2 regions of the Clostridium sp. CM027 genome follow, and region 1 is predicted to be linked to the other one. Evidence: riboswitches for the same ligand, from Rfam matches in the RefSeq annotation. Region 1 holds a riboswitch; the other holds the start of a gene.
What was found. A riboswitch is a leader RNA that binds a small molecule or an ion and turns the genes downstream of it on or off. The one in region 1 is predicted to bind cobalamin.
Positions count from the first base shown of each region.

Region 2: another riboswitch for cobalamin. It lies ahead of cobU (bifunctional adenosylcobinamide kinase/adenosylcobinamide-phosphate guanylyltransferase); the one in region 1 lies ahead of KTC92_RS09895 (acetyl-CoA hydrolase/transferase family protein).

Region 1 is NZ_CP077725.1:2,084,069-2,090,763, reverse strand. It holds gene KTC92_RS09910 (cob(I)yrinic acid a,c-diamide adenosyltransferase) at 1-516, shown strand, start outside; cobalamin riboswitch at 598-786, shown strand; gene KTC92_RS09905 (hypothetical protein) at 819-950, shown strand; gene KTC92_RS09900 (hypothetical protein) at 984-1,151, shown strand; cobalamin riboswitch at 1,152-1,340, shown strand; gene KTC92_RS09895 (acetyl-CoA hydrolase/transferase family protein) at 1,555-2,826, shown strand; gene KTC92_RS09890 (GntR family transcriptional regulator) at 2,860-3,249, shown strand; gene KTC92_RS09885 (ABC transporter substrate-binding protein) at 3,393-4,406, shown strand; gene KTC92_RS09880 (iron ABC transporter permease) at 4,409-5,497, shown strand; gene KTC92_RS09875 (ABC transporter ATP-binding protein) at 5,497-6,270, shown strand; gene KTC92_RS09870 (DUF3842 family protein) at 6,258-6,671, opposite strand.
Region 2 is NZ_CP077725.1:1,049,696-1,075,401, reverse strand. It holds gene KTC92_RS05210 (GreA/GreB family elongation factor) at 1-171, opposite strand, end outside; gene KTC92_RS05205 (MATE family efflux transporter) at 605-1,966, shown strand; gene KTC92_RS05200 (glycine betaine/L-proline ABC transporter ATP-binding protein) at 2,243-3,460, shown strand; gene KTC92_RS05195 (proline/glycine betaine ABC transporter permease) at 3,429-4,271, shown strand; gene KTC92_RS05190 (glycine betaine ABC transporter substrate-binding protein) at 4,413-5,312, shown strand; gene KTC92_RS05185 (hypothetical protein) at 5,421-5,747, opposite strand; gene KTC92_RS05180 (RNA polymerase sigma factor) at 6,367-6,879, shown strand; gene KTC92_RS05175 (hypothetical protein) at 6,876-7,334, shown strand; gene KTC92_RS05170 (hypothetical protein) at 7,315-7,845, shown strand; gene KTC92_RS05165 (LiaI-LiaF-like domain-containing protein) at 7,838-8,143, shown strand; gene KTC92_RS05160 (hypothetical protein) at 8,424-8,552, shown strand; gene KTC92_RS05155 (hypothetical protein) at 8,633-9,181, shown strand; gene KTC92_RS05150 (hypothetical protein) at 9,338-10,900, shown strand; gene KTC92_RS05145 (FG-GAP-like repeat-containing protein) at 10,965-11,681, shown strand; gene msrB (peptide-methionine (R)-S-oxide reductase MsrB) at 11,728-12,183, opposite strand; gene KTC92_RS05135 (penicillin-binding transpeptidase domain-containing protein) at 12,430-14,493, shown strand; partial or broken gene KTC92_RS18630 (hypothetical protein) at 14,549-14,611, shown strand; cobalamin riboswitch at 14,571-14,752, shown strand; gene cobU (bifunctional adenosylcobinamide kinase/adenosylcobinamide-phosphate guanylyltransferase) at 14,914-15,474, shown strand; gene KTC92_RS05125 (ABC transporter substrate-binding protein) at 15,509-16,456, shown strand; gene KTC92_RS05120 (iron ABC transporter permease) at 16,473-17,525, shown strand; gene KTC92_RS05115 (ABC transporter ATP-binding protein) at 17,526-18,290, shown strand; gene KTC92_RS05110 (O-antigen ligase family protein) at 18,612-19,751, shown strand; gene KTC92_RS05105 (alpha-amylase family glycosyl hydrolase) at 19,944-21,998, shown strand; gene KTC92_RS05100 (PadR family transcriptional regulator) at 22,273-22,614, shown strand; gene KTC92_RS05095 (FtsW/RodA/SpoVE family cell cycle protein) at 22,605-23,900, shown strand; gene KTC92_RS05090 (hypothetical protein) at 24,067-24,525, shown strand; gene KTC92_RS05085 (glutamate synthase subunit beta) at 25,332-25,706, opposite strand, start outside.

The sequences.
Region 1 (6,695 bases):
GTTCAAATTTATACGGGGAATGGCAAGGGGAAAACGACTGCAGCTGTAGGACTAGCTGTACGTGCAGCAGGAAATGGATATACTGTATTTATGGTGCAATTTTTGAAGGGAAGTAAAACTGGTGAAATTGAAAGTGCAAAAAAACTGGCTCCCTTTTTTAATATATTTAGGTTTGAGAAAAAAAGAGGTTTTTTTTGGACATTAAATGCAGAGGAAAAAAATGAATTAAAAGAAGAGGTACAAAAGGGATATGAATTTTGTAGCGAAGCATTAAAAGAAGAAAAATGCGACATACTTATCATGGATGAGGTAATGGGAGCATTGAACAATCAACTAATAAGTGAAGAACAACTACTAGAATTAATGGAGAATAAACCTGGTAATATAGAATTGATTTTAACAGGGAGAGACGTACCTAAAGCTATAATAGATAAATCAAACCTTGTAACTGAGATGAAGGATATTAAACATTATTTTAACGAAGGAATACCATCTAGAGAGGGTATAGAGTTTTAATTATAAAAAAATTGGTATATAAAGTCAAACAATAAAGCGAGCATAACTTATGTTTGCTTTATCTTCATGGTTATATTGAAAATTAAATAAATGATTTATGGTTTTAAAGTTGTAGCTTAAAATTAAAAGGGAAACAAGTGAAAATCTTGTGCGAGCCCGTCACTGTAATGAGGAGCAAATTCGCTTGTATATCCACTATTTATAAAATAGGAAGGATGCGAATTGCAATGATACTAAGTCAGGAGACCTGCCATAAGGAACAATACTGATTACTCACGTGGATGTTGGGAGGTGTTATAAATATGGGCAAAATAAATAAGTTAAAGAAATTTTCATTGAATGATTTATTTAATACTGCATATTTAAATTTAAAAAGAGCAGGTGCATATGGATGTTTCCCAGAACCACCTCAAATTCTAAAATTAAGTCAATAATATTGATATTTAGAGTTTGAAGGGGGAATTATTATGGATATGTACAAAAACTTAGGCAAAGAATTTATTGTCAATATAACAGGAAATAGAGAAGCCGATAGGATTATTATGAAAGAATTTAATAAAAACTCTGTTACAAATAAAGCTCAATTAAAAAAGATTTTATGGAAGAGATTAAAAGAAACTTTTAAAAGAAAGTAATTTAATATAGCATATAAAGGTATGAGATGTTTTGCATCTTATTTAAAAGGGAATCGGGTGGAAATCCTGAATGGTCCCGCCGCTGTAATGGTGAGAAGCTTTAAATTATACCACTGACAATTTTGTTGGGAAGGATTAAAGCGACTATGATCCAAAGTCAGAAGACCTGCCTTTATTAATGCACCAAGAACGCTACGAGTGATAGGGGGTGTGACGCATATTTGTATTAAAATGCATTTTATATTTTGTGTTTTTACAAATATGGTTAATATTGTTATCAAGTCCTTTAGCATAAATGCTAAAGGGCTTAATTTTTTGTGAGGGAGTAGGAATTATAATTATTCTACAAAGTACAGGTGATACAATTTGTTGAATAATTTACAATTACAAGGAGCGAAATATTATGGAGTGGCAAGTGAGATATAAAGAAAAGGTAGTTACTGCTAAAGAAGCTTCAGAAAAAATAAAAGCTGGGGATCGGGTAATTGTTGGTCATGCAGTTGGAGAACCTAAATTAGTTATAGGTGCTATGACTGAAAATAAGGAAAGGTACGGAGAAGTAGTTCACATGGTAGGTATGGGAAAAGGAACGTATGCAAGGGAAGTTATAAATAGTGATATAGGGGATTTAACAACCTGCTTTTTTTCAGAAATGCCAAGATTATTCAGAGAAGAGTATTTAAAGGTTAATGTGGCTATAATCCAAGTTTCGGAGCCTGACGAACATAGTTTTTGTAGCTTTGGAGTTTCAAGTGGCTACGCTAAAGTAACTGCGGAGTGTGCAGATATTGTTATAGCAGAAGTTAATAAGAAGATGCCAAGAGTTTTAGGAGATAACTTTATACATGTTAAAGATATAGACTATATGGTAGAGGCTGACTATAAAGTTATGGAACTAAAAAAAGGTGAAATAGGAGATGCAGAAAATGAAATAGGAAGAAACTGCTCCTTAATTATAGAGGATGGATCAACATTACAACTTGGAATAGGCGCTATACCAGATGCCATACTTTTAAATTTAAAGGGTAAAAATGATTTAGGCATACATTCAGAGATGATATCAGATGGAGTAGTAGACCTTGTAGAAGCTGGAGTTATAAATAACAAGAGAAAGACTATTCATAAAAATAAGATAGTAGCTGCGGTTTTAATGGGAACAAAGAAACTATATAATTTTGCTAATAATAACCCAATGATAGATATGTTATCTGTTGATTATGTAAATGATCCATATGTTATAAGTCAAAATGATAGTATGGTATCAATAAGTTCATGTACACAAATAGATTTGATGGGACGAATAGTATTAGAGTCTATAGAATTAAAACAATTTAGTGGAGCCTACGAACAAGTAGATTTTATTAGAGGTGCAAATAAATCAAAAGGTGGTAAAGCGATAATAGCAGTTCTATCAACAGATTTTAATGGTAAGGTTTCTAGAATAGTTCCATTAATAGATAATGAAGCTACAGCATCGACATCAAGGACGGATGTTCATTATGTAGTTACCGAGTATGGTATAGCGGAACTAAGGGGAAAGACATTAAAAGAAAGAGGGAGAGCTTTAATAAATATAGCTCACCCTAAATTTAGGAAAGAATTAATCAAAGAGTGGAAAAGAAGATTTAGCAGCACCGCAGGCGATGATTTAATGATTAAGAGGTCGTGTCAATGATTGGAGTGAATTAGTCGATTAATTCAATATGCTTTGGGAGGGATTTTTATTGACGTTATAATAAATAGAAGAAGTGGAGTGCCACTTTATATTCAAATTAAACAACAGATTATAGATAAAATAGAAAAAGGAACTCTCAAAGTTGGAACAAAATTACCTACAGAAAGAGAATTATCTAAAATTTTAAAAGTAAGCAGAAATACTGTAAGCACTGCATATAATGACTTGGAACAAGAGGGGGCTTTGAAAGCTCATCAAGGGAAGGGAACGTTTGTAACTGAAGATTTTATATCTTGGGAAATTAAAAATAAAATAATAAAATTCATTGACTTAGGACTAGAGGGAGCTCTGAAAAGTGGAATGAAGCTAGAAGAGTTTTTAGACATAGTAGATCGAAGGGTAGATGCAAAAAACATATATTAGATAAATTTAGTAATAAGAATGGAGTATGTTTAAAGCGTATCATATAGAAGTAGAAGGCACCCATTAAATCATATTCTGCGAAGCTGCAATATCAACGAATATATCATAGTATGCAAGCTATAAACAAAGGAGAGAAAATTTAAATGAAAAAGATAATAATTATGATTTTATCAGTATTTATGGCATTTGGAGCAACTGGATGTAGCAATAAAGAGGAATCAACCGTACCTAAAAGAGAAACTAAAGTAGAAAATAGTAATAAACAGTCCTCACATTACCCTGTTACAATCACAACATATAATTATTCTAAGCAACCTGTTAAACTTACTTTTGAAAAATCACCAGAAAAGGTTGTTGCAGTATATCAGAATTCAATAGAAACATTATTAGCATTAGGATTGCAGGATAAGATAATTGCAGCATCTGGGTTAGATCATGATGTTAAAGATGAATATAAAAGTTCTTTCAGCAAGTTGAAGTATTATGGAAAAGCACCCGCAAAAGAGGAGGTTATTGCATTACAACCTGATTTCATATTGAGCTGGTATTCTGTATTTGGTGAAAAAAATCTTGGGGATGTAGGTTTTTGGCATGAAAGAGGGATAAATACATATATGTCACAAAACAGTGGTGTTATTAAACCAAATACGCTGCAAAATGAATATGATGATATTTTAAATATGGGTAAAATTTTCAATGTAGAGGATAGAGCTAATGAAATAGTTAATACAATGAGAAAGGAAATTGAAAAGGCTAAGGGCTTTGTTAGAGGAAAAGAAGCTGTTAAAACAGTAATCCTAGAAGTGGAAAAAAACGGAACATATCGAATTTATGGGGAAGACAGTGTTGGTGGCGATATTGCAAAGAGAGTTGGAGCAAATTTAGTAGCAAAGTCAAATGGTAAAATGGGAAATGAAGATTTGATAAAGCTTAATCCTGATGTAATTTTCACTGTTTATTACGGCAAAGAAATTGATAAAGAGGCTGCATTAAAAAGCATTATAAGCAATCCGGCGCTCTCAAGCATTTCGGCAATAAAGTCAAAAAGGGTTCATCCGATAATGTTAAGTGAAGTTTATGCTAGCGGTATCAGAACTTTAGATGGTATAAAAACAATTTCAAAAGGATTATATCCTGAATTATATGGAAATAAATAAGAATGAAGAGAATTTATAAGAATAATACACAAAATGGTTTGATCAATGGAACACCTACTTATATATGTGTTTCCATTATACTTGTTATTATCTTGATTTTTTCAATTCTAACAACCGTAACTATGGGCTCTGTTGAGATTTCTATAAAAAATGTATATGAAATCATAATATATAAGTTATTTAACATTGGTGATGCAAAGTTTTTATCAAGTGGTGCGATACATGATATTGTATGGTTTATAAGGCTTCCAAGAATTATTTTGGCAGTTGCTGTTGGAATAGGTCTTTCAGTATGCGGGGTCATAATGCAAGCGATTGTAAAAAATCCATTAGCAGATCCTTATATATTAGGTATTTCTTCAGGAGCGTCGTTAGGTGCTACCTTAGCTATCATGCTTGGGGTAGGTGTTTTTTTTGGCAGTAATTATGTAGGGATATGTGCTTTTCTAGGAGCGTTTGCAATATCAATACTTGTATTAACCCTTGCAAATGTAAATGGGAGAGCTAATTCAACAAAGCTTTTGCTGGCGGGTATGGCATTAAGTAGTGTGTGTTCAGCATTTTCAAGTTTTATTGTATACTTCGCTAATGATAGAGAGGGTATGCAGAGTATAACATACTGGCTTATGGGAAGCCTTGCAGGCGCAGAATGGCAAAATATAAGGATAATTATTCCGGTTGTAATAGTAGCTACACTATTTTTTATTACTCAATATAGAACGCTTAATTTAATGCTACTTGGTGATGAAGTTTCTATAACTTTAGGTACAGACCTTCAGAAGTATCGACAATTTTATCTTATAATTACATCAGTTGTAATTGGATTCATTGTATACTCATCAGGGATTATTGGATTTGTGGGACTTATTATCCCTCATCTTATAAGAATGATATTTGGAACAGATCATAAAAGAATTATTCTACTATCTGCATTAACAGGAGCTATATTTTTGGTTTGGGCAGATGTTTTATCCAGAATTATAATACCTGGAAGTGAACTTCCTATAGGAATATTAATTTCTATGATTGGTGCCCCAATCTGTATATATCTTATGGTAAGTAAATCATATGGATTTGGAGGTGATAATTGATGGAAATAAAGACTTTAGATGTAGAAACTTATTTAGGTGGAAGTCATATTTTGAAGGGGTTAAGCATACATGCAAAGAAAAAAGAATTCGTAGGCATTATAGGACCTAATGGAAGTGGTAAAAGTACACTTTTAAAATGTATATATCGAACCCTACAGCCTTCTACAGGAACTGTATTTTTGGATGATAAAAATATTAAAGAGTTTTCTATGAGAGAAAGTGCAAAAAAAATGGCTGTGGTGTCTCAACATAATAATTATAATTTTGATTTTACTGTTTCTGATATGGTTCTAATGGGACGAGCACCGCATAAAAAGTTTATAGAAAAAGATAATGCACAGGATTATATAATTATGGAAGAGTCTTTAGAAAAAGTGGGTATGACAGAGTATGCTAAACGAAGCTTTTCAACCTTATCAGGGGGAGAAAAGCAAAGAATAATTCTTGCAAGAGCCTTGGCACAAAAAACAGAATGTCTTATTCTAGATGAACCTACAAATCATCTAGATATAAAGTATCAGCTTCAGTTTATGGCTACTGTAAAGGGACTTGGGGTCACAGTTATATCTGCTATTCATGATTTAAATATTGGTGCTTTATATTGTGATAAAATTTATGCCATGAAAGCAGGTAAAATTGTTAGTTATGGAACACCAACAGAAGTCTTAACCAAAGAATTAATAAAGTCTTTGTATGAGGTTGATGCTAAAGTTACAGAGGATAAAGAAACTGGTATTTTAAATATTATGTATAAACCTTCTTATATAAAATGATATTTTATATAACTTTTTATATCAAGTACAATTTCTTCAATTATATCTTTGATTTGCATATTCCTTGTGCCTGGGATATAAATACCATGTTTTTGTAGTGGAAGTATATATTTAGTACAATCCATATTAAATATTGACGTGGCAATCATGGGAGTAATTTCACCGTTAATGCCACAACTACATATTATTCCAATTGGAACGATTATACTATCGATTTTATTTTTCTTGCAAAATGAGCAAATTGATTCCTCACCAGTTATACCAATATTTGCACCGGTTCTTACCATATTTGAACAAGCGAATGTATTTGTACCAAGTGCAATAATATAGATATCTAGGTCAATTTCTTTACGGAGTTTTTTTATGATTGTTTGACCGAGACCTGTCCCTTGTGCGTCTATTACAGCTTACTGGAAAAAAAGAAA
Region 2 (25,706 bases), 1.0 Mb from region 1:
GGTTGCTTCCTCATCTTTAGCTGCATCATACTCTGCATTCTCACTTAAATCGCCATGGCCCTTTGCTTCTTTAATTGCGGCGGTTATTTCTCTTCTTTTTTCTCCTGTGCGAAAGGATAATTCTTCCTCTAATTTTATTACTCCACTAGGTGTTAATATTGTATTTTTCATAGTTTTGTCACTCCTAACAATTTTGCGTATATGATTCTGTCTTCTATTTTAAAATAAATTAGACATATCAAATTTTTTTAAATATAGAGAAGACAATAAAGAATTATTATATCACATTTTTGGACAATATATTAAATGTAATTTTGAAGTTAATGTTTATTTAAATGTATTCTAATAAACATTACAAACTATATTTATAAAAACTGCAATATATTTTGTTGTTAATGAGCCCTGAAGTAGATTGAATAATTTAGGCTTGCAGAATAAGAAAAAATGTAGAACATGTGTTATACTAGAAAATAGGTATATCAATGGTTAATGCCGCATATCTAAACATATGTGACTCAAATAGAATAATATAAAATTACTGGAAATTGTAAAAGTTTCTTACTGACATTTTAAATTTATATTTTTAGTATGGAGGAATGTTTTTATGAATCAAACAAATGAATTAGGAACAGAAAGTATAGGAAAACTACTGGTTAAGTTTTCGGTGCCAGCTATAACAGGGATGATTGTAAATGCGTTATATAACATTGTAGATCGAATGTATATAGGGCATATTAAAGGGGTAGGATCCTATGCACTTTCAGGACTTGCTATAACGTTCCCCATATCAGTTATTATAATGGCTTTTGGAATGCTTATTGGGATAGGTGCTAGTGCAGTTATATCAATAAAACTAGGAGAAAAAAACAAGGAAGCGGCAGATAATATTTTGGGAAATGCCTTTATACTTATAACGATAATATCATTAGTGATTAGTATACTTGGAGTTTTGTTTTTAAATAAACTCCTAATCTTATTTGGAGCAAGTGAAAATAGTATCCCCTATGCAAAAGCATATATACAAATCATACTTATGGGAGCTGTTTTTCAAAATATAGGATTTGGTATTAATAATATAATTAGAGCAGAGGGTAATCCTAAAATGGCAATGCTTACAATGGTATTTGGTGCAATTATTAATATTATATTAGATCCAATATTCATATTCGTTTTTGATATGGGAATTCAAGGTGCTGCAATAGCAACCATAATTTCTCAAGCTTTTAATACTATATTAGTATTGAAATATTTTACATCTAAAAGCAGTGGAAGCGTGCTAAAAATAAAGAAAGCCAATTTAAAGCTGCATAAACATATTATAAAAGATATTTTTGCTATTGGCATGGCTCCTTTTTCTATGCAAATTGCATCAAGTTTTGTAATTATTTTATATAATAAAGGTCTTTATTCTTACGGAGGGGATCTTGCAATAGCTGCAATGGGAATATTAAATAGTATATCAATGCTTATTTTTATGCCTATATTTGGTATAAGTCAAGGGATTCAGCCTATAATAGGATATAATTATGGGGCTAAATTGTATCCAAGGGTTTTAAAGGTTTTAAAGCTTGCCATAACTTTTGGCACTTGCATTGCTATAATTGGATTTATAGGAGTACAAGTATTTGCGAAGCAGCTTATTGGCGTATTTGTAGGTAATAATACTGACCTAATAAATCTAGGTGCACGTGGAATTAGAATAGACTTAATCTTTTTACCTATATTAGGGTTTCAAATTTTAGGGGCAAGCTATTTTCAAGCAATAAATGAGGCAAAAACCTCAATGATTTTAAGCATATTAAGACAAGTCATAGTACTAATTCCACTTATTCTTATACTTCCATTATTTTTTAAATTGGATGGATTATGGCTTTCACAACCTTGTGCAGATTTGATCGCAACTGCACTAACCGCATTCTTCTTATGGAAAAGTATTAAAAAACTTAAATGTAAAAACATTGTATAGAAAAACAACAAATGTAACACAATAACAAAATAGATCCAACAAGAAAAGGTGTTTATAAAGAACACCTTTTTATGTTAATTATTTTTAATAATTCAGGAGGTTGAATAAGTATGCAAATACCTTATTCATAGCATATATGTAATATAATAGGAGAAATGCGATTGTCGAAAACTTGTATTTACTGTCGAGGTCTAGTACAATGTAAGAATATCGCTTAAATCTAAAGGGATGTGTTTACAAATAATACATAGATTAAATAATCAAAGAGGTGAATAAATGTTGAAAATTGAAGTTAAAGGTTTGACCAAGATTTTTGGTAAAAACCCTAAACAAGGAATAAAGCTTTTACAAGAAGGAAAAACAAAACCAGATATCTTAAAAGAAACAGGAATGACTGTAGGTGTAAATAGGGTATCGTTTGAAGTACACTCTGGAGAAATTTTTGTCATTATGGGATTGTCAGGAAGTGGGAAGTCCACGCTTGTTAGATTGATTAATCGTCTAATCGAGCCAAATGCAGGTAGTGTGTTAGTGGATGGTGAGGATTTGGCGAAAATGGATAAACATAAATTAAGAGAAACTAGAAGAAAGAAACTAAGCATGGTTTTTCAAGGATTTGGATTATTTCCCCATCGTACTATTTTGGAGAATGCCGGATTCGGATTAGAAATACAAGGTATGGATAAAAAAGAAATTGAGGAAAAAGCCCTCGAATCATTACAATTGGTAGGGCTTAAAGGATACGAGGATCAATATCCTAGTCAATTATCAGGAGGGATGAAGCAAAGAGTAGGTCTTGCAAGGGCTCTAGCTAATAATCCAGATATTTTATTAATGGATGAAGCCTTTTCAGCACTAGATCCTTTAAACCGTAAAGAGATGCAAGATGAGCTTATAGATTTACAAGCAACCATGCATAAAACAATTATATTTATTACGCATGACTTAGATGAAGCACTTAAAATTGGAGACAGAATAGCAATTATGAAAAATGGATTAATAGTGCAGGTTGGTACTCCAGAAGAAATTATGACAAATCCTGCTGATGAATATGTTAGAAAGTTTGTTGAGGATGTAGATAGATCCAAGGTTTTTTCTGCACAACATGTTATGAAACGCCCAGAGACCATAGATGTAGAAAAACATGGTCCACGAGTTGCATTAAAACGTATGAGACAGGCTGGAATTTCAAGTATCTATGTTATTAATAAAAACAAAGAGTTCTTAGGAGTTGTAACTGCAGATGCGGCAGCTGAAGCAGTGAAAAATGGAACTAAAGATATTTATGATGTTATGATTACGGATGTTCCTGTAGTTCTTCCAGATTTGTCATTAAATGATTTGTTTGAGATAATACACGATTCTCCTGTACCAGTAGCTGTTGTTGAAGAAAAAATATTAAAAGGAATTATAGTTCGAGGTGCAGTATTAGCGGCTCTTGCAGGAAATGAGGTGAATAACGATGAAACAAATACCAACGATACCAATAGTTAAATGGGCTGACATGCTTGTAGCATGGTTAAGAGATAACGCTCAGTGGTTTTTTGAACCAATTAAAGATATTCTAAATGCTGTTGTAAATGGGTTAAGTGACGCATTAATAGCTATCCCTCCAGTGGTTTTTATACTGATTATCGTAGCATTAACTATATTTATAACTAAGAAAAAATGGGGTTTATCTATATTTGCATTATTGGGGTTGCTATTAATCCTAAATCTTGGATATTGGGAACAAACCATGCTTACCCTTTCATTGATTTTAACATCTAGTTCAATATCGATTTTGATTGGTATTCCTCTTGGAGTTTGGATGTCAAAAAGCAGAATGGTGCAAGATATAGTAACGCCTATATTAGACATTATGCAGACTATGCCTGCTTTTGTTTATTTAATACCAGCTGTTTCTTTCTTTGGGATAGGAATGGTACCTGGAATTATTGCATCTGTTATATTTGCAATGCCTCCAGTTGTAAGGTTAACTAATTTTGGTATTCGCCAAGTTTCAACAGAACTTATTGAGGCAGCAGATGCCTTTGGGTCAACTCCTGCACAAAAATTATTTAAGGTTCAACTTCCGATTGCGAAAAATACAATTATGGCAGGGGTTAACCAAACAATTATGTTAGCACTATCTATGGTTGTTATAGCTTCTATGATTGGTGCTGACGGGTTAGGTGTTGAAGTCTTTAGAGCGGTTACAAGAAATGAAGCCGGACAAGGATTTGCTTCAGGTTTAGCTATTGTTATATTAGCGATGATATTGGATCGTATTACTCAAGCGCTAAATAAAAAACACACTACATAAGGTTTTAACGACATTTCAGAAGGAAAGTCTCCACTTCTATAATTGGGAGTGTAAATCTCCTTCTGAAGTTGTTAATATTGCAGCTTCGAAGAAGATGATTTAACGACATTTCAAAATAAAATAAAAGGAGTAAGTAAATTAATGATTAAAAATAATTGGAAACAATTTGGAATAGTAACATTTAGTCTAATAGCTCTGACTTTTGTAGGATGTAGTAGTAAAAGTGGCGAAGTAAAAAAGACTGATAATTCAAGTATTGAAAAACAATTAAATTATAAGATTACAGGTATAGATGCGGGCGCGGGCGTAGTGCAAGCTGCTGAAAAAGCTGTTAAAGACTATAAATTAGATTATAAAGTGCAAACTAGCTCAGGTGCTGCTATGACACAAGCACTTTCAGATGCAATTAAAAATAAGGAGCCAATTATAATAACTGGTTGGTCACCTCACTGGATGTTTAGTAAATATGATTTGAAATACTTAAAGGATCCTAAAGGATCTTTCGGTGGTGCTGAAAATATAAATACAATTGCACGCTTAGGATTAAAAAAAGATAAGCCAGATGCTTATAAAATTTTAGACCAATTTTCATGGACAGCTGATGATATGGAAGCTGTTATGCTTAAAGTTAACGAGGGTGAAGTTGTAAAGAAAGTTGCAAGACAATGGATTACTGACAATAAAGATAAAGTAAGTAAGTGGACAGCGGGTGCAAAAAAAGTGGATGGTAAGGAAGTCAAGCTTGCTTATGTTTCTTGGGATACAGAAATTGCATCTACTAATGTAATTGCATTAGTACTTGAAGATATGGGATACAAAGTTAGACTTACGCAAGTAGAATCAGGTCCTATGTGGGCGGCTGTAGCTACTGGAGATGTAGATGCTATTGTTGCAGCATGGTTACCAGGAACACACGCTAAATATATGGCTGACTACAAAGGTAAAGTTGAAGATCTAGGTCCAAACCTAGAGGGAGCTAAAATAGGGTTAGTTGTTCCTAAATATATGAACATTAATTCTATAGAAGATTTAGCTAAATAGATTATTTATTAAAAATAGGCCTTCAAAAGGCCTATTTTTTTACGTTATTAGATTCAGTGTATGTAGCAAGTTAGAGTGAGGTTAAATTGTCATCTCTAGTTCTACTTATTAATCTTTTCTGCAGCAATTCTTGTGAACCCAATTTTTATAGTCTTCTTGAAATCCTAAGTCAGTATAACAAATTAATTCTCCAGGAGAAATGGAATTAGTACATACCTGACAAGTAGAGTTATACTCAGCTGTCTTTGTAATCCCTAACCATAGGGGTTCATTAAGTTTTAAAAGTTCATGTTCTAGTTCATTATCTGTAAATTCCTTGCATACTAACTCACGTAAATAACCTGAAAAATTATTTTCTCCATGAGTTAATTTAGATTTTCGCAGTGCTAATTTATACACATGATCTGGCAGGTTAATTGATACTTTTTTACTCATTATTACTAACTCCTATAGTATTAATATCTACTGATATAATATGAGGGTTATTATAATTAGTGCACACTTTGTATCGAATATTGCCTTGGACGTGGTACTACTTTAAAGGTAATTATTAAAAAGTGCATAAGTAATCAATTAGAAGCAGATGGGATAGGGAATAACCTATATTAGTATTAACTACGAATTTGTTGTTGGGTATTTTTTTTTGGGTATTATAAATTCCTAATAAAATGAGTGTTATTCCTAGAACTATTATAAGTGAACTCAGTGCTAATTTAAACATACTGTTACCTCCCATCATATAAATACATTTGCGATAGCCTGACAGAGCTATTGCTTATTAAATCATCTCCTGCGGAGCTGTATATTAACGACTTCAGAAGGGGATTTATACTCTCACTGAAGTTTTCTATTTGTTAGGGTAAGTAACGCCTACTTATAGTAGGTAACTCCCACTTATAGAAGTGGGAGACGTTCCTTGAGAAATGTCGTTAAATTGTACTTTATTTATATGGTAATTGTAACATTAATTTTAATAACATTACATTTTAAATGTTATAATTGAAGTGTTTTTTATTTCTCAATCGTTATATTAAGTGTAAGGGCAAAAAAGGGGGTGATGGTTGTTCAAAAAGAACAGTTTGCAAACTATATAAAACAATATGAACGTTTAATCATTACTATTTGTCTATCCTTTACAAAAAATTACTTTGATGCAGAGGATTTGGCACAACAAACTTTTTTGTCTGCATATATAAGCTTTGGTAAATTTGATGGGGTAAATTTTAAAGCTTGGCTTACAACAATTGCAGTGAATAAATGTAAAGATTTTCTTAAAAGTCCTGCAAGAAAAATTCACAGCATACCTGATGAAGATTTTGAGGGTATAAAGGATAAGGGGGAAACACCTGAGGAGTCGCTTTTAAAAAAACATAGTAGCGAAAAAATATATAGTTTATGTAAGAAATTAAAAGAGCCTTATAGGGCGGTGTCAGTAAACTATTTTTGTGAAGATGTTAAACTTTCTGATATGGCAAAAAACACAGGTCAAAGTTTGAAAACATTGCAAACACATCTTTATAGATCCAAAAAGATGTTGAAAGTTTTATGGAAGGAGGAGTTTATGTGAGTGGTACATTATTTAAAGAAAACGGACACTTAAGTAAAATATCAATAAAAGGGCTTAAAGAGGGATCTCTAAGTGATAATGAACTAATTTTATTATCAGAACATATTTGCCATTGTGAAGGCTGTGCTGATGCTTTAGCTAATAGTTTCGATGATAATGAACTTACTGATGCTCCTTTAGGATTTGAGCAGGAAATACTAAACAAAATAAATAAGAAAAAAGCAAGCAATACTCAGTTTATCTTTTATTCTATGAGGGTAGTAATGGCAGCAAGTATAGCATTAATGTTTGTTTTTTCAAATCCATTAAATTTTGTTGCCAATTCTAAAAGTGAAACACTGGAGGTAACCCCTATGAGTTTAAGTACTATAAACGCAATTAATGGAAGTCTTAATAATTTCTCGCAAAAAATAATTAACTTGGAGGTTTTTAATAATGAAAAAGGAAAAAAGTAAATTTTTAACCTTTAGTTTTTCAATGTTACCTGGCGCAGGTCACATGTATATGGGATTTATGAAGATGGGGTTATCACTTATGGCAGCATTTTTCTTTTTAATATTTCTTTCTAGCTGGCTTTCGATAGGGCCACTACTATTCGTTTTACCATTGATTTGGTTTTACTCGTTTTTCGATTGTATGAATAAACGTTATTCAACGGATGAGGAGTTTTTACTTTTAGAGGATAATTATTTATTTTCTCTTGATGAATTAGTGAAAATAGATAAAGGAATGTTTAAGAAACACAGCTTGATTGCAGGGATATTACTAGTATTTCTAGGCATTTATTTAATTTGGAACAACATCATAAACACCTTACTTGGACGTATGAATATGTCGGGCGAACTATATAGTCTTATTAATGATGTAACAAGAATGGCCCCTCAGATAATAATAGGTATTGTAATAATTGTTGTGGGTGCGAAACTTATTATAGGCAAGAAAAAAGAGTGTGATATGAATGATTAAGGGACGTAGAGTGGGAACATTTACTACTGGAATAGTTTTAGTTATATTTGGAATAATGTTTTTACTACGATTAATAAATCCAAGTATTAAATATTTACTAATAGCATCGATGTGGCCCCTAGTTTTAGTTCTACTAGGAATTGAAATTATTGTAGCCTACTTAATAAACAAAAAAGAAGCAATGAAATACGATTTTGGCGCAATAATACTGATAATAATGGTATCATTCTTTGCAATGGGTATGGGATGTATGGAGTATACAATTACTCACATTGAACAGTTTAGAACTGTATTTTAACGTCATTTTAGAAGCTGTGTAGCTTTGCAGGAGATGACTTAAGTTAAGAATCCCAGCACTTAAATATATTTAAGTACTGGAAAGTTTTGTTAAGTAAGTGGAAAATAGTAGCATAAAAAAATAGTTTAACCCCTAAAAGTATGCTATTTCCTGCAATTGTAGGGTTTGAATTGTAACTTTATGCATACAATGATATAATAGATGTATAGGTAAGAATAGTGATAAGTAATAGTTAAGATTTACAAATAAAATTTTTGAATTTACGAATGGGGTGAAGTCTGTGTTAGCTTATAATGAAAAAAATTCTACAGTTGAAAAATATCTAAAAACGTCTAACATAGTTATAGGTAAATTTACTTGCGTGAAAACTAATATGAAGTTAAATTATAATATAGTTAAAAACACCTAGAAAGGGCTATGAGCTTTCTAGGTGTTTTATTTTTGGAATTAAACAGCTAAAATATATACAATTAAAAGGAGAGTTTAAATATGAATAAGAGTGAGATTATAATTAAGGGATTACCTGTAAAAACAAATAGGTTAGAGAATGGAGATGTTAATTTACTATTTAAAATAGGAACTTATGATGATATGAATTCAATTTATAGAGTAATTGTCAAAAAAGATTATTGGAGAGATGCAGTAATAGGTATGAAGGATGTAAATTATTTTGTAATTAAAGGTGAATTAAAAGCGTGCGTAAATAGCAAGGGAACCCCTTTTATTTCAGTTGAAGCATCATCAATTAAAATATTCAATCTGTTAAAAGATGCGAATGGTCAAATAGATTTAAATTACGAAATGCCAATTGGAACAGACGAAATAATGGATATTTCAAAGTTAGTAAATGAAAATGAAGATTTGTCAATAAAACGTTCAAAAAACAAAGCAATAAATTATATGAAGAATAATAAAAAGTTTAACAAACCTATTGTTATTAAAAAAGGAAGCTTTGTAATTGTATCGGGCCATGATCAATATGCAGCAGCGCAAGAACTTGGAATAAATAACGTGCCAGTTTCATATGAAGAAAATTAGTAAGTCAAAATTATATTTTTATTTTACTATTTATATTAGTTTTTAATATTATCTACAGTCAGTGATGTGAATATGTTTGAACATAGTATGCAAACAGGCTATAATATATTAAATACAACATATTGTTTATTTTATATAAATGTTTGGAGGGAGAAAATGGTTTGCAACAGCTGTAAGAATGAATTTACTAATATTAATGGATTAAAATTTTGCCCATATTGTGGAGAGAAAATAGAAGAAAAAATAGATTTAGAAGATGAACGGATTACTAATAAAAATAATAACAGGGATAAAGAAAAGACAGTTGGAGCGGACAAAAAAGAGGAAAAACATCAGGAGACGATAGCGATGCCTGCAATAACTGAGGAAAACATAAAAAAGGATAAAAGGGATAAGTTTTTTGCTTATTTTAAAAAAACATTTGTGCATAGGAAAGTAATTATACCTATAATATCATTATTAGTTGTTACCTCAGTCGCAGTCTTTGCATACACAGTTTTTATTGTTAAACCAGTGGATGAAGTGAAAATAAAAGACGACTTGCTAGGAAAAGTAGTAACTCTTCCTAAAGGAACAGTAATAAAAATAAGCAAAAATGATATGAAAAGCTTTAAGATAAATAGTAGGAATACATATAAGGGCAAGGATGACATAAAAGTAGATTTAACTTTAAACAATGGCGCTATTGAGGCAAAGACTTCTTTGGCTCTAGTATATAATGATGAAGGAAAAAATCAATGGAAGATTAGCCCTAAAATTATAGTTGAGAGCGTTAATTCATTGAAACCGTTGGTAGGTATGAATGAAAAGAAGTTTTGGGTTGGATTAAAAAAATTAAGTATTAATATTGCAGATATACCAAAAGTATTAGGTGGACAAGATGTCACAAATCTTGGCATGGTTTCAAGAACACCGGATTTAGAAAACAAAAAAGAAGAAATTTTGGTGACAGCTTCTATAGACAGTGGACTTCTGGTTTCTACAGGAAAGATAAAGTGTAACCTTGTTTTTGAAAATGAAACTTGGAGAATTGATAACATTGAAGAAAACAGCGCAGAGGGATCTAAATTAGTCTTATCACCAACTTTTTCTGATGAAAAGGTTATTGAAACTATAAAAGAACAAGGAGTGGGAGAAACAGTATCCTATTCAAGTTTTTTTGGTGGCAAAGGGTTTGCTATAAATGATAGATTTACTAAGAGTATTAATATATCTGATAAAAAGTTTGATGTACAAAATGGAACATTAATTGTTAATGCTAAGAGGGAGAGTATAGTGGGAGAAATAAAGTTGGTATTATCAACTAATTATACTTTCTCAATATCTTTCGCCAATATATCTTTTTTAAACAGGTCAAAAACTACCGTTGATAGTGGGACAATAAACAATGTGCCTACGGAGATAATAGTACCCTCTATTACCAATGCCGAAATTGAAGGGAGTAATTTATTTTTCTGGTGGTCTAATAACCATAAAATAACAGCTAAAGAAGCGAAGACCTTTAAATCTAATGAAATATTGTCTAAGAAGGGATTAGATAATATAAAATATGTTTATGGAAGTATTACTTATAAAGATGAGAAAAAGAATGAAAACAAAAACGTTTCTTTTGTAGCGCTATATTTTCTTGTTTACGATGCTGACAAGGGATATAACTGGAAATTAGATAAATTAGTTGGCGAAGATTCGCCCAATTACAAGGCTTATAAAAATCAATAAATGGAACAATTTATTGCTTGGCTCATAAGATATTTTATAAATCTTATAATGCAAAGGAGCAGTTATGTATAATAGATATAATAGGATAAATCCGAGCATTGTTAGTTATGCAAGTGGAGATGTAAATGGTGATGGAATAACAGATGCTGTGTACTTAACAGGTATAAAGACACCAGATAGTCCATATACTCAAAATATCGTCCTTGTAATTCAAGATGGAATAACAGGTGATTTTGCTAGTATACCACTTAGTGAAAATACAGGATACAATCCTACACTATTTTTGGGGGATTTTACTGGAGATGGTGTAGATGATATTTTAATAAGTATTGCAACAGGTGGTAGTGGTGGAATAATGTACTATTACATTTACTCGTTTATTAACAATGAAGCAAAATTACTATTTGACTTTAATGTATATAATGAGCAATACAAATACGATGTTACTTATAAAGACAATTACAAGGTTGAAGTTATCAGTAAGAAAAATAACCAAAAATACATTATAGATATATCCAACAAGGACGCCGATTATTTAAATGAAATATACGACGAAAACGGAAAGCTAAAGAATCCAATCAACGGATTCGTTGATCCTATAAGCGGCTTATATCCTGTGGATTTTGATTCAGATAAAGTATATGAGCTATTGGGTTATCAAAAAATAGCTGGAAGATACCATGCAGACTCCTTAGGATATGTTTTAAATACTTTAAAATGGAAAGATAAGATATTTGCTTTGGATAATCAGCAAGTAGCTATTAATGGATTACAAGTATAGGTATACTTGTAACGACAGTTTTGGAGGAGAGCGAGAAACGCTCTCCTTATTTATTGAATAATTCTAAGTAATCTCCATATCCTTCATCGCAGAGCTTATGAATTGGTATAAACTTTAGTGAAGCACTATTTATGCAATATCTTAATCCACCCTGGGAAATCGGACCATCGTTGAATAAATGTCCTAAATGACTGTCACCATATTTGCTCCTTACTTCTGTTCTCATCATACCATGGGTTGCATCCTTATTTTCTTTAACGTTAGCATCCTCAACAGGCTTTGTAAAACTAGGCCACCCACAACCTGAATCAAATTTATCAAGAGATGTAAATAAGGGCTCTCCACTATTAATATCTACATAAATGCCTTCTTCTTTATTATTCCAAAATTCATTTTCAAAAGATTTTTCTGTGCTGCTTTCCTGACTTACTTCAAACTGAATTGGAGTTAAGATCTTCTTTAGTTCTTCTTTACTTTTTTTAGTATAAACTTTATTATCCATAATAATGCCTCCTTAATAATGAGTATAATATTTATTGCACCAATTAATAGTTATTATATACTAAATACATTATAAGCAACAGGGGTAAAGATGTGTTGAAAATAGTATCCTGAGGGTATTAATTCTCTAGTTAATATAATTTATTTTATAATATATTTGTTTAATATGCAAAAAAATAAACTTTTAAAAATCATACTATTTAATTATACGGTTCAAGTGTTATAATAAGTAAGGGGTGGTAAAAAAATGTCGAAAAAAAACTTAAAAGTAGTACTTTTTACAACGATAGGGATTATATTAATAGTAATGGCAGTATTTATGTTTAATTTTTTTACAAAAGTGGATAGTGCAACAAAAACATTTGATACATATAAGAACAAGTGGGTAAAGCAGGATTTCAAAACAATGTATAGCATGCTTTCAGTTAAAACTAAGGAAACAATAACTGAAAAGGAATTTGTAGACAAATACAATGCTATTTATAGTGGAATAGAGGCTAAAAGTATATCTATTAATGTGGAGAATGAAGATAAAATTAAGGAAGGAAATAAAAAAGCTATAAATATACCATTTTCTATAGTTATGGATACTGCAGCAGGGCAATTAAAAATGCCAGGCTACCAGGCTACTATGGTGAAGGAAGAAGTTAACAATAAAAAGCAGTGGACATTAGTTTGGAATGAGAAAATGATATTTCCTAGTATGGAAGCGGGAGATAAGGTTAGGGTAGAGCCAGAAGTGGCTATACGTGGAGAAATTTATGATAGGAGTAAAAAACCACTTGCAATAAATGATTTAATTGTTACGATTGGAATAAAACCCATTACATTTATTAAAAATAAGGATGCTAATATATCGCAGATGGCTAAGATACTAGATATTGATGCTTCGGTTATAGAAAATAAACTAAAGGATAATGAAAATTCTGATCAATTTATACCGATTATTAACATATTGCGTAGTGAAAAAGTAAAAATAGATGGAGTTATGAAGCTTGATGGGGTAATCCCGAACAAGACTAAAGGTAGAGTATATCCAGGTGGGGAAGCTTTGGGGTCGCTTATAGGATACATAAAGCCGATAACTGCTGAGGAACTACAAAAGAATTCTAGTAAAGGGTATAACTCATTTAGTTTAATAGGAAAGGCAGGTCTTGAACAGGTTTATGAGGACAAGCTTAAGGGTGAAAATGGGGCAACAATATATATATCAAAACAAAATAATAACAATAAGGTTGTAATTCTTAAAAAAGAATCAAAAGCAGGTGAAAATATAACATTATCAGTAGATAGTGAACTACAGAAGAAAATATATGAAGGGATGAATAAAGAGCCGGGAGCCAGTGCAGCAATAAATCCAAAAACTGGAGAGGTATTGGCTTTAGTAAGCTCGCCGTCATATGATACAAATGCAATTACTACTTATGTTTCTAATACCCAAAAGGCAGAATGGGAAAAAGCAGGGGATCCATTTAATAATAGATTTAAGGCTGTATATTCTCCAGGGTCTACATTTAAACTGATAACGGCTGCAGTTGGGTTAGAGCAAGGGAAGATAAAACCTAGTGAACTTATTAACATACCGGGAAACGAATGGCAACCGGATAAATCATGGGGACTCAATAAGGTTACTAGGGTTGGTGAACCGAGAGAGTCAGTGAATTTACAGGATGCATTTGTATACTCTGATAACATATATTTCGCAAAGGCAGCTCTTAATATAGGTAAAGAGGAATTTATAAAAGGATGCAACAATTTTGGAATAGGTCAAAAGCTTCCAATAAATTATCCAATAGCAAATTCACAAGTAGCCAATGGTAACAACATTAAGAATGATGTAGCATTAGCAGATACTGGTTATGGTCAAGGGGAGGTCCTTATGAGCCCACTTCACCTTGCACTATCGTATAGCGCAGTTGTTAACGATGGAAATATTATGTCTCCAACTTTAGAAAGTTTGAATGAAAAGGTAAAGGCTAAGGTATGGAAAGCTAATGCAATTTCCGCGGATAATATAAAATTTGTAAAAGATGGTCTCACTGGAGTTATCGATAACCCAAATGGTACAGGTCATGCGGCAAGAGTTGATGGGCAAGCTCTCGCGGGTAAAACTGGAACAGCGGAACTTAAGAAAGATGACAAGGATAAAGCTGCAGAAGAAAATGGATGGTTTATATGTATGGATACAGTTAATCCTAAAATAGTAGTATCAATGTTAATGGAAAACGTTAAAGAGAAAGGTGGAAGTCACCATGTGGTACCTATTGTAAAAGGAGTAATGGAATATTACTTAAATAAAACACTGAAATAGCGTTAGAAAGTAGGTAGAATGATTTACATTGCTTTAATATTTTTTTGATGTTACAATAAAAATAGTCAACTTAATAAAAATTAAATATTGTTTTAGGTGCCCTGTAACAGGGGTTAAAAGGGAAAGTGATTATAAAACCACTGCAGCCCACCGCTACTGTATTAGAGGATGAAATCCAAAGAACCATTGGGAAACTGAGAAGGTTGGAGAGTAAGATGATGCTAAAGCCAGTAAACCTGCCTATTGCTTGAAATTTTAGTCTTCGGAGGGAGGATGAAAAATGCGTGATTTAACAATAATATTGGGTTATCCAATATGTGAAAAATTTAATTGCATTATTCCACATCCTTGAGATGTGGTTTTTTTATTTTCTGATTTTTTTACATTAGAGTATATCATTAAAATAATAAGGAGCATACTATGAAAAAAATTATACTTATAACAGGTGGAGCAAGGAGTGGGAAAAGTACATATGCTGAGAAGCTAGCCAAAGAAGAGAAGGGCAACGTACTTTATATTGCAACTTCAATTCCGTTTGATGATGAAATGAAGGACAGAGTAAAAAAACATAAAGAAAGAAGACCAGCTAATTGGTATACCTTTGAAGGCTATAAGAATTTAAAACAGGTATTCTATAACGAAGAAATGCAGTTTGATACGATTTTATTAGATTGTATTACAATAATGACTACAAATCTTATGTTTGATGAAGCGGGGGATAAGTTCGATGATCTTAATAATCAAGCTATAAGCGCAATGGAAAAAGGGATTTTACAAGAGGTAGCAGTATTTCTTGACGAAGCAGAAAAAAACTTAAAAACAATAATTCTTGTAACTAACGAAATTGGCTCTGGAATTGTACCAGAATACAAGATGGCAAGGGTTTTTAGAGATATTGCGGGTAGAGTTAATCAGTATATTGCATCAAGGGCTCAGGAAGTTCACATGGTGGTTTGTGGTATCCCAATTAAAATTAAATAAGTAATTAAAAAATTAAAATTTATGGAGGCAACTTATGTTTAAAAGAAAAAGTATAATAAGTCTAGTTTTAGCTGTTTTTGTTTGTGTTGTATTTAGCGCGTGTGGCAGCAAAGGTGAGAATAAAGGGTCGCTTAATACTACTAAAAAGGAAACTAACGCTGTAGTATATCCGCTAAAGGTAGTTGACTCATATGATAGAACGGTTATCATTGAAAAAGAACCTAAAAGAATTATTACAATTGCACCAAATATAACAGAGGGAATATATGCACTTGGTAAAGGAAGCAGTGTAGTTGGTAGAAGTGATTACGATGATTACCCAGCTCAGGCCCTTAAGGTTACATCTGTTGGTGACTTATTGCAACCAAGTGTAGAGAAAATTGTTGAATTAAAACCTGATGTAGTTATTGTATCAGCTCTTTTTGATAAGGCTATTATTAAAAAATTAGAGGCTCTTAATATAAAGGTTGTAGCGCTTGGTGGTGAAGAAAATTTTAATGGTGTGTATGACACAATGTCAAAACTTGGTCAGGTTGTAAATGCTAGTGGGGAAGCCCAGACAATAGTATCAGATATGAAAAGGAAAGTTGCAGAAATAACTGATAAGGTTAAGGATGCTAAGAAGCCAACAGTGTACTATGTAGCAGGATTTGGCAAGAGTGGTGATTTTACAGCAGGAAAAGATACATTTATAGGTAGTATGATAGACATTGCTGGCGGAAAAAATGCTGCGGGCGACGTAGTTGGTTGGAACTACAGTGTAGAAAAGCTTGTAGAAAAGAATCCTGATGTGCTAATTTGTTCAAAGCTCTATGATTCAAAAAAAGGTATAAAAGCTACCAATGGTTACAAAGATTTGAATGCAGTTAAGAACGGCAAATTATTGGAGATTGATGAAAACATTATTGTTAGGCAGGGACCGAGACTTGCAGAAGGACTTGAAGCAATTGCTAAATTAGTTCATCCTGAACTTTTTAAATAAAAGGGGTTAAATAACCATGACGTTTATAGAAAATAAGAGTTATTATCGACGAGTTTTTGCAGTAGGGGTATTTTTACTCCTAATTGTAATGATTGTAGCAACAAATTTTGGGGTAGCAGATATTTCTTTAAAACAGACAGCCCTAATTATTATAAGCAAAATTCCAATATTAAATAACAGTGTATCCTTAGATGGAATTAATCCTACATCTGCAATCATATTGGTAAAGTTAAGACTTCCTAGAATCATTTTATCCTGTTTAGTAGGAGCAGCACTTTCAGTGGTTGGTACCTCTTTTCAGGGTATTTTCAAAAATCCAATGGCAGATCCATTTATTCTCGGAGTTTCATCAGGGGCTGCACTTGGGGCCACTATAACCATGGTTTTTCTTAATGAAATCAATTTTTTAGGGATGAGCATGGTGGCATTCAATGCTTTTGTAGGTGCTATAATAACTACTTTTCTGGTTTATAATATTGCGAGAGTCGGTACTAAAGTTCCAGTTACCACACTTTTACTATCGGGTGTTGCCATAAATTATTTATTATCATCCATTATTTCATTAATGATGACCTTTAATAGAGATAATATTGAAAAAATAGTTATGTGGACGATGGGAAGTTTTTCAACGGCTGGATATCACGAGGTAATTTTACTGTTTATAATAGTAGTTCCCTCAATTTTATTTATTTTTACATTTTCAAGAGATCTGAATATCATGGTTCTTGGAGAAGAGAGTGCTAGAAGTCTTGGTGTAGATGTAAATGGATTAAAAAAGTATATACTTTTAATAAGTACTTTGATGGTGGCAGCAGTCGTATCTGTAAGTGGAATAATTGGATTTGTAGGTCTTATAGTGCCGCACTCTATTAGAATGATTTTTGGACCAGATAATAGGGTGGTTATACCATTTTCTGCACTTGGGGGAGCTATATTTTTAATAATTTGCGATACGCTTGCAAGAGCAGTAGTGCCTCCATCAGAAATACCAGTAGGAATTATTACTTCAATTTTTGGAGTTCCATTTTTTATATATTTATTATATAGAACAAAGAAGAAGGCGATGTAATTGATAGAGATAAATAACGTAAGTTTTTCCTTTGAACAGGAAGTATTAAAGGATATTAGTATAAACATAGAAAGAGGAAAATTTCACACTATTCTAGGTCCAAATGGTTCAGGTAAAACTACACTTCTAAGGATATTATCAAAATCACTGCAACCTGAAAAAGGTGAAGTTTTTATTGATGAAAAGGACTTAGCCCAAATGAAATCAAAGGTTTTAGCAAAGAAAATAGCAGTGGTACCGCAAAGCACAGAAATCGAATTCGATATTTCAGTACAAGATATAGTTCTTATGGGAAGAACGCCTCATATTTCTAGATTCTGCTCAGAAAGTGAAAAAGATATGGGAATAGCTATGAAAGCTATGAAAATGACAAACACTTGGGGTCTTAGAAATAAAAGCATAAATGCATTAAGTGGCGGAGAAAGACAACGAGTGGTAGTGGCAAGAGCGATTGCCCAAGAAACAGGAATAATTCTTTTAGATGAGCCTATTTCTCACCTAGACATTCATCATCAAATTGAAATGATGAATCAATTAAAACAATTAAATGAAAATAAAAACATAACAATTATTGCTGTGCTACATGATTTGAACATAGCGGCTGCATATGGCAATCATATGATACTAATGCATGATTGCTTAGTTTACAAAGATGGAACTCCAGAGGAAGTATTAACAGAAGATATAATTAAAGAGGTTTACGGATTAGATGTATATATAACTAAAAATCCTAAAACGGGTAAAACTTTTATTATGCCATTTTAGTAGCAAGGGTAATCCTTTGCTACATTTATTTTTTTGAAACAATATGGGAAAAGAGATATAATGGAGGAAGGGGGATAATAAAAATGATATCCTACAGATATTTTAGTCGGTGTAGCTTTAGGGCTTATATGTTGTAGAATAATAATATACCCTTTTAATAAAGTAAACAATAATACCAAGGCTAGTATATAATAGAAAGAGGTGACAAGGTTAATATTAGTACTTAATGGAATTGCAGTTTACAAAATGATAAGGTAATTCTCTTGGGCACTTATCATTATGCTTACGAAAAAAAATACTAGAGATGAAGGTGGCTTTATTATGGGCATTTTAGTTTTATTAACAATCATTTCTCCTTATACGACCATAATACCATTATTATATATGATATATATGGTGTTATTTAAAAAAATTAAGATAGATAAAAATTATTGGAATATAGGACTTTGTTTACTATTTATTTGGTCTTTAATAGTAGGAGTTATAAATTATAGTTTTACATCAATTGTTGCATCGTTTGCTCTCTTTATATATCTATGTGTTAGTATTTTTTTGCAAAATTATTGTAAAAATGAAAATATGGTGGAAAAGATATATATGCATTTAGTGTTTTTTTCTCTGTTCTCAGCAATTTTTGGAATTATTGAGAAAGTGTTATATGAGTATTTTAATTTTAATATTTGGGGGGCATTTCTTCAAAGTACAGCTCAGCCAGCAGTTAATGGTAGAATATATAGCACCTTTGGTAATCCTAATGTAGCGGGGAACTGGTTTGCTATAATGATTCTTGTAGGTATTTATTTTTGTAGCATTAAATCAAAAACTGCAAAATTATTTTATGAGACAGCGACAATCCTCTTTGTTATTGCATTGTGTTTAACGGGATCTCGGGGTGCTTTTATGGGGCTATTATTTGGCGTTTTTATATTTTATCTACTTAAAGGTAATAAAAAAGATATATGGCTGTTTATCACAATATTTATAATTACGGCTGTAATTACTTTTGTACCACCAGAAATGCTTAAAAATTTAACCGGACATGATTTCGATACCTCATTCAATAGTCGTTTTGGAATATGGGATGGATGTTTAAAAATGATAAAACTTAAGCCTTTTACGGGTTGGGGTATTATGGGGATAACTGACCATGGAGAAAGCTTCATGAAAGGGTATTATTATGCAACCCTATACCACGGTCACAATATCTGGATTACTATTATGACAACACTTGGAGCTGTTGGGCTTCTCATATATACCTATATGAAAATTAATTTATTCCGAAATTTAAAGATACTTCATGCACAGAATTGTAGATTAGTTCCAATGCTGGCAGGTATTCAAGCTGTAATAATTGGGCATGGACTGGTTGACTTTACAATGATTGCACCACAAGCTGGGTTATTATTTATAGCTAGTTCAGCTATAATAAACGCCCTTATAAAACAAGATAATATCAATTGAGAAAAATATAATAGATATAATAATTTCATTACTAATAGACTAAATTTAAGTCGTTATAATTATTTTTGAGTTTATTATTTATTTATTTATTTATTTGAAGAACAAAGGAATTGATAATATTTAGTCGAATTAGATATATTAGTAATAAATATTTTGACTTGCAATAATTTCAAATACGAAAGGAATTTTTAAATGGAGGATTATAAAAATAAAAACATCAAAATAATAGAGATTGATCCATATCTCAAGCCGTTTGAAAGTGATATTAGGATTAGAGTGGACCGTTATACATCTTGTAAAAAAGAATTACTTGGTAATAATCAAAGCTTTGACTCTTTTGCGAGTGGCGACTTATTTTACGGGTTCCATTTAATTAAGGGGGGATGGGTTTATAGAGAATGGGCCCCTATGGCTGATGCTCTTTATTTAATTGGCGATTTTAACTCTTGGAATCCTCAAACACATCCATTGATAAGAAAAGAAAGTGGAAATTGGGAGATTTTTTTGCCAGGGGTACAAGCCCTAAAACATTTATCCTATGTTAAGGTAAGGGTAGTGGCTAAAGGTGTATCAAGAGATAGAATTCCTCTTTATATTAAGCGGACGATGCAGGATCCTATTACTAATGATTTTGTAGGACAAATTTGGCAACCAGACTTTGAATTTAAGTGGCGGGATAGTGAATTTCATGTTGATAGCGAATTGCCATTGTTTATATATGAGGCTCATGTAGGTATGTCCCAGGAAAAAGAAGGAATGGGTACTTTTAGCGAGTTTACAGAAAATATTCTTCCAAGAATAAAGGCTGCTGGTTATAATACTGTGCAGCTTATGGCGGTAATGCAACATCCATATTATGCCTCTTTTGGTTATCAAGTATCTAATTTTTTTGCTGTTTCATCTTGGTTTGGAACCCCTGAAGAGCTTAAAGCATTAGTTAATGCTGCCCACCTTATGGGAATTGCGGTATTACTTGATTTAGTACACTCTCATTCAATTAAGAATATAGCTGAGGGGATTAATGAGTTTGACGGAACTGATTATCAATTCTTCCATACTGGAGTTAAGGGGAATCATCCAGCATGGGGTACAAAACTTTTTAATTATGGGAAGCCAGAAGTTCTTCATTTCCTTTTGTCGAATATTAAGTTTTGGCTAGAGGAATACCATTTTGATGGTTATCGATTTGATGGTGTGTCATCGATGTTATATCACCACCAAGGGCTTGGAGTAGTGTTCTCGGATTACAGTAAATACTTTAGTATGGATACGGATATAGAAGCAATTACTTACCTTCAATTTGCTAATGACTTAGTAAGAGAAGTAAAACCTAATGCAGTAACTATTGCAGAGGATATGAGCGGAATGCCTGGAATGTGTCTGCCAGTTGATTTTGGTGGCATTGGCTTCGATTATCGTTTGTCTATGGGAGTGCCTGATCTTTGGGTGAAATTGTTAAAAGAACTGCCAGATGAAAAATGGAGCATGTGTCAGTTGTGGCACGAGTTAACTAATAGACGGCCTAAGGAAAAGAATATAGGGTATTCTGAATCACATGATCAAGCACTTGTAGGTGACAAGACCTTAATGTTCCGTTTAGGCGGAAAGGAAATGTATTCTCACATGCTAAAAAGTGATGATAATTTAATAATAAATAGAGCAGTAGAACTTCATAAACTTATTAGATTTATTACTATAACTTTAGCTGGTGAAGGCTATTTAAATTTCATGGGGAATGAATTTGGTCACCCGGAATGGATTGACTTCCCAAGAGAAGGTAATAATTGGAGTTATAATTACGCAAGAAGACAATGGAGTCTGATGGAAAATAAAGATCTTAAGTATGAATATTTGTCAAATTTTGATAAAGAAATGCTAATTTTATTAAAAACATATAATGTTTTAAGTGCAACAGACCTCCAAAATCTTTGGACTGATGATAAGCAAAATATGATTGCTTTCAGAAAAGGTGAATTAGTATTTTTATTTAATTTTAATCCATCTGCTTCTTTCTCAGAATATGAACTACCTACTGGCGAGATGGGTGAATATAAGATTATCTTTAATAGTGATGAAACGATATTTGGTGGCCAACACAGAATTGCAACAGATTATATATACAGCGCGAAAACATTACGAAATAAGGGGAATAAACCTGGGATTATAGTGTATTCACCTAGTAGAACTGTGCTAGTTCTAAAGAAAGTTATTCAAATGAGTGACCCCTGCCAGGCAATGGAAGGGTAGAAAATCATGAATTCCTAAAAGTAATGATATGTAATATATGACAAAATAAAAACACCTAGAAGAAGTTCTTCTAGGTGTTTTTATTTTGAAGGGTTTGGAAGTAGCTTATAGAAGAGGTATTGTTAAAACATAATTAAAAATATACTAATTCTCATTTATATTCTATATTGACATTTTGGAATATAATGTTATTATTATACTTATGATATCAATGTATCGGATTACTAGGTATAAATGGTATCATATGCCATAAAAATATAAGGGGGGCAATAACATGTCAATAAACAAGGAACTGTTAAAGGGAAGTACGATAATCCTCATTTTAAAATTAATTGATAAAAAACCAATGTATGGCTATGAAATGATAAAAGAAATGGAAGAAAAATCAAACGGTGTGTTTACATTGAAGGAAGGAACTCTTTATCCAATTCTTCATACCTTGGAGGCAAAAGGATTAGTTGTGGCATATTGGGGTGAGGGTTCTGGAAAACGTCCTAGAAAGTACTACAGGATAATGGAGGAAGGTAGATTATCATTAAAGGCAAAAGAGGAAGAATGGACAACTTTCCGTTCTACAGTTGATAAAATATTAGGGGGGGCTATATTATGGACGTAGGAGATAATTCTAAAATTAGTGAATATATAGATTATGTATGTTCTTATGTAAAGTATAAGGGAGCTCATAAAGAAATAAAACAAGAGCTATCCTCACATATTGAGGATATTGTAGGCGAATATGCTGAAAAAGGAATAGTACAAGAAGAATCAGTAATTAGAGCTGTTGAACGCATGGGAGATGGCGAAGCAGTAGGTAAACAGCTAAACATAGCACATAAGGGAACTCCGGATTGGATTACATTAATTTTAACCATACTACTCGTTAATATAGGTGTTGCATTGATGTATCTCATGCAATATAAAAATTCATTCAGAAGTAGTGATTATCTATTTAAGCACAGCTTATTATATGCTGCTATTGGTACTATAGGTATAGTATTATTATATTTCTTTGACTATAGAAAACTTCAAAAGTATTCGAAACATATCTTTGTAGGCATGTGCTTATTATTTACCTTATCATTTTTTATAAGCCACCCTATAAATGGAAGTCCTTTTATCAGTGTAGGAAGATTTACATTTGATATTAAAGCAATTAGTTTATATGTATTTATAATAGCACTAGCAGGTATATTCAATAACGATGACTGGAATAAAAAAATGAATTTAATTAAAGCTGTATGGTATTTAATTATTCCAATGCTTTTAATGCTAGCTGCTCAAGGATTAGGTTACTGTGGAATTTATTTTATTACATTTATAGTTTTAGCTCTTAAATCTAATATGAAAAAAAGATATGTAATTTACATTGTTGCACTTAATACTATTTGTTTTCTGTATTATATTATATCAGAACCATATAGAATAAGTAGGTTTTTTACTTTTTTACACCCATTCTCGGATGCGAGAGGAGTAGGGTTCTTGAATGTACAGATGTACGAAATAGCTCATACATCTGGAATTTTCGGACATGGGTTTTCTGCAAATGAGGCACTGTTAAAGGTACCTGAGATGCAATCAGACTTTGTTTTTATTTATATAGTACATACTTTTGGGTGGCTTGGAGCCGCGGTTATTATTTCTATTATTGTTTCTTTCATATATAGAATTCTACATGTTTCAAAATATGTTAGAGATAATTATGGACGATTACTTATAAGCGGTTTGATTAGTATATTTATAGTTCAATTCGCAACGAATATATTAATGAATCTAAATTTATTCCCTATGATAGGAATTCCACTTCCTTTCATAAGCTATGGAGGCTCTTTAGGGATTATTAATATGGTATCCGTAGGCATTATTATGAGTGTGTATAGAAGGCGAAGTTTATCCAATTCATGAGTGTGCTAATTCTATGTTGATTATTAAATAATTACTTAAGTATAATATGAAAAATATGTTATAATTTTATTATAGGTTATTTATATCATAAAAGGACGATACATACATAAGTGTAAGCTATGACGAATCAATATGAAAATACATTAAATAAAAAGGCGGAATTATTTTGAAAAAACGTTTATTAATAATAGCTCTGATAATCAGTTTTCTATTTGCAACTTACGCTTTCATTAATCAAAAAATACAAAGAAAAAAAGCGAATGAGGTATTTATACATTGCATTTATGAACTTGTAGGTTGCTTTGGGATTGGTTACAGTAAAGTTGATGAGGAAGATAAAATATCTTACTATATGGAGGCATCTGCATATTTACATACAGCTATATCTATATTACCTTTTACGTCCTATGCTAACGTTGAAAATAAAACTGGAGGTTCAACTGCACTATCTAAACTTTATATGTCCATTTCAATAAATGCTACACCTCAATCTACTAATAGATCGATAGCTTTTACTGAAAAAGAAGAAGAAATACAACGGTATTTGTATTTTATGAGTATTAATCCTAATGATAAGGAGAATTGGGATTTACTTTCAAAAATTGCAGTGGATATAGGATATTAAAAGAGTGTAAAATAAAGTTATAGCTTTAACCGCTGGGGCAGTTAATTTGAACTGTTCTTTAATTATGTGCTGCAAGGATAATTTATATTTGGAGATAAAGGTTATATGAAGAAAAATTTGAAATTTGGCACTTTGATTATTGCTCTGATTACTATGTGGTAGGCTTTTGAATTTGATAGGGATTATTACAACTCAATGGGAGTGGACAAGTTTTTCAGTGGTTTTGTTAATGATTTTTGCGAGTAATGAACAATTTAAAAAAAAAGGGAACAAAATAAAAGAAAGAATGCTGGGATAAAAAATTTGATAATAGAAGTAACATACCATTAAGTCCAGAAAAAACATTAGTCGAAAATTGAAAATAACGAGGATAGATGCTTTCTCGTTACTTACATTTTTCGTAAGATGCAAAGTTAAGTCAACATTTGTGGATCTTATTAAAGGTTGAAAAATATAAAAGATAGGAAGAAGGCTGTGTTAAATAAAACCTTCTTCTTATCTTTTATATTATTAAAATACATACCATAGGATGTGCTAATTACTATATAGTATGAACTTTCTCCGAAAGTGACTTCAAATAAGAAGAGCAGAAACATTGAAAATTCATTTAGTAATTCTTCTTTTGGCAATATAAAATTCTCGTGAGCCTCCTGTAAGGAAGGCTAGGGAACCGGCTGTAAGCCGAATGTGAGCGTTAGAGAAATTTATATTGGCAAAAGATTAGAATTATTTGATGGAATTTCACGTTTCAAGCTCTTATTTCGAATCACGCAGGAGAGATTTCATACTGATTGTACTATTTGCTCTTACCCCCTTAATGAAGTTTCCCCCATTAAATACTTATCAATATTTTTAGTAACTGCGCGACCTTCATATATTGCCCAAACAACTAATGATTGGCCCTTTTTCATATCTCCAGCTGCAAAAACGCCTTGTAAATTAGTCATATAATTATCATCTACAATAACGTTTCCTCGGTTATCAAAGTCTAAAGCTAAGTCCGTAAGCATACCTTCATGTTGTGGATGCAAGAAACCCATAGCTAAAATAACCAAGTCAACTTTGAGCTCAAATTCTGAACCTGGTATTTCACTCATTTGTTGCATACCTTTTTCATTACGTGTCCACTCAACTTTAGATGCATGGAGCGTAGTAACTTCGCCATCTTCACCAGTGAATTT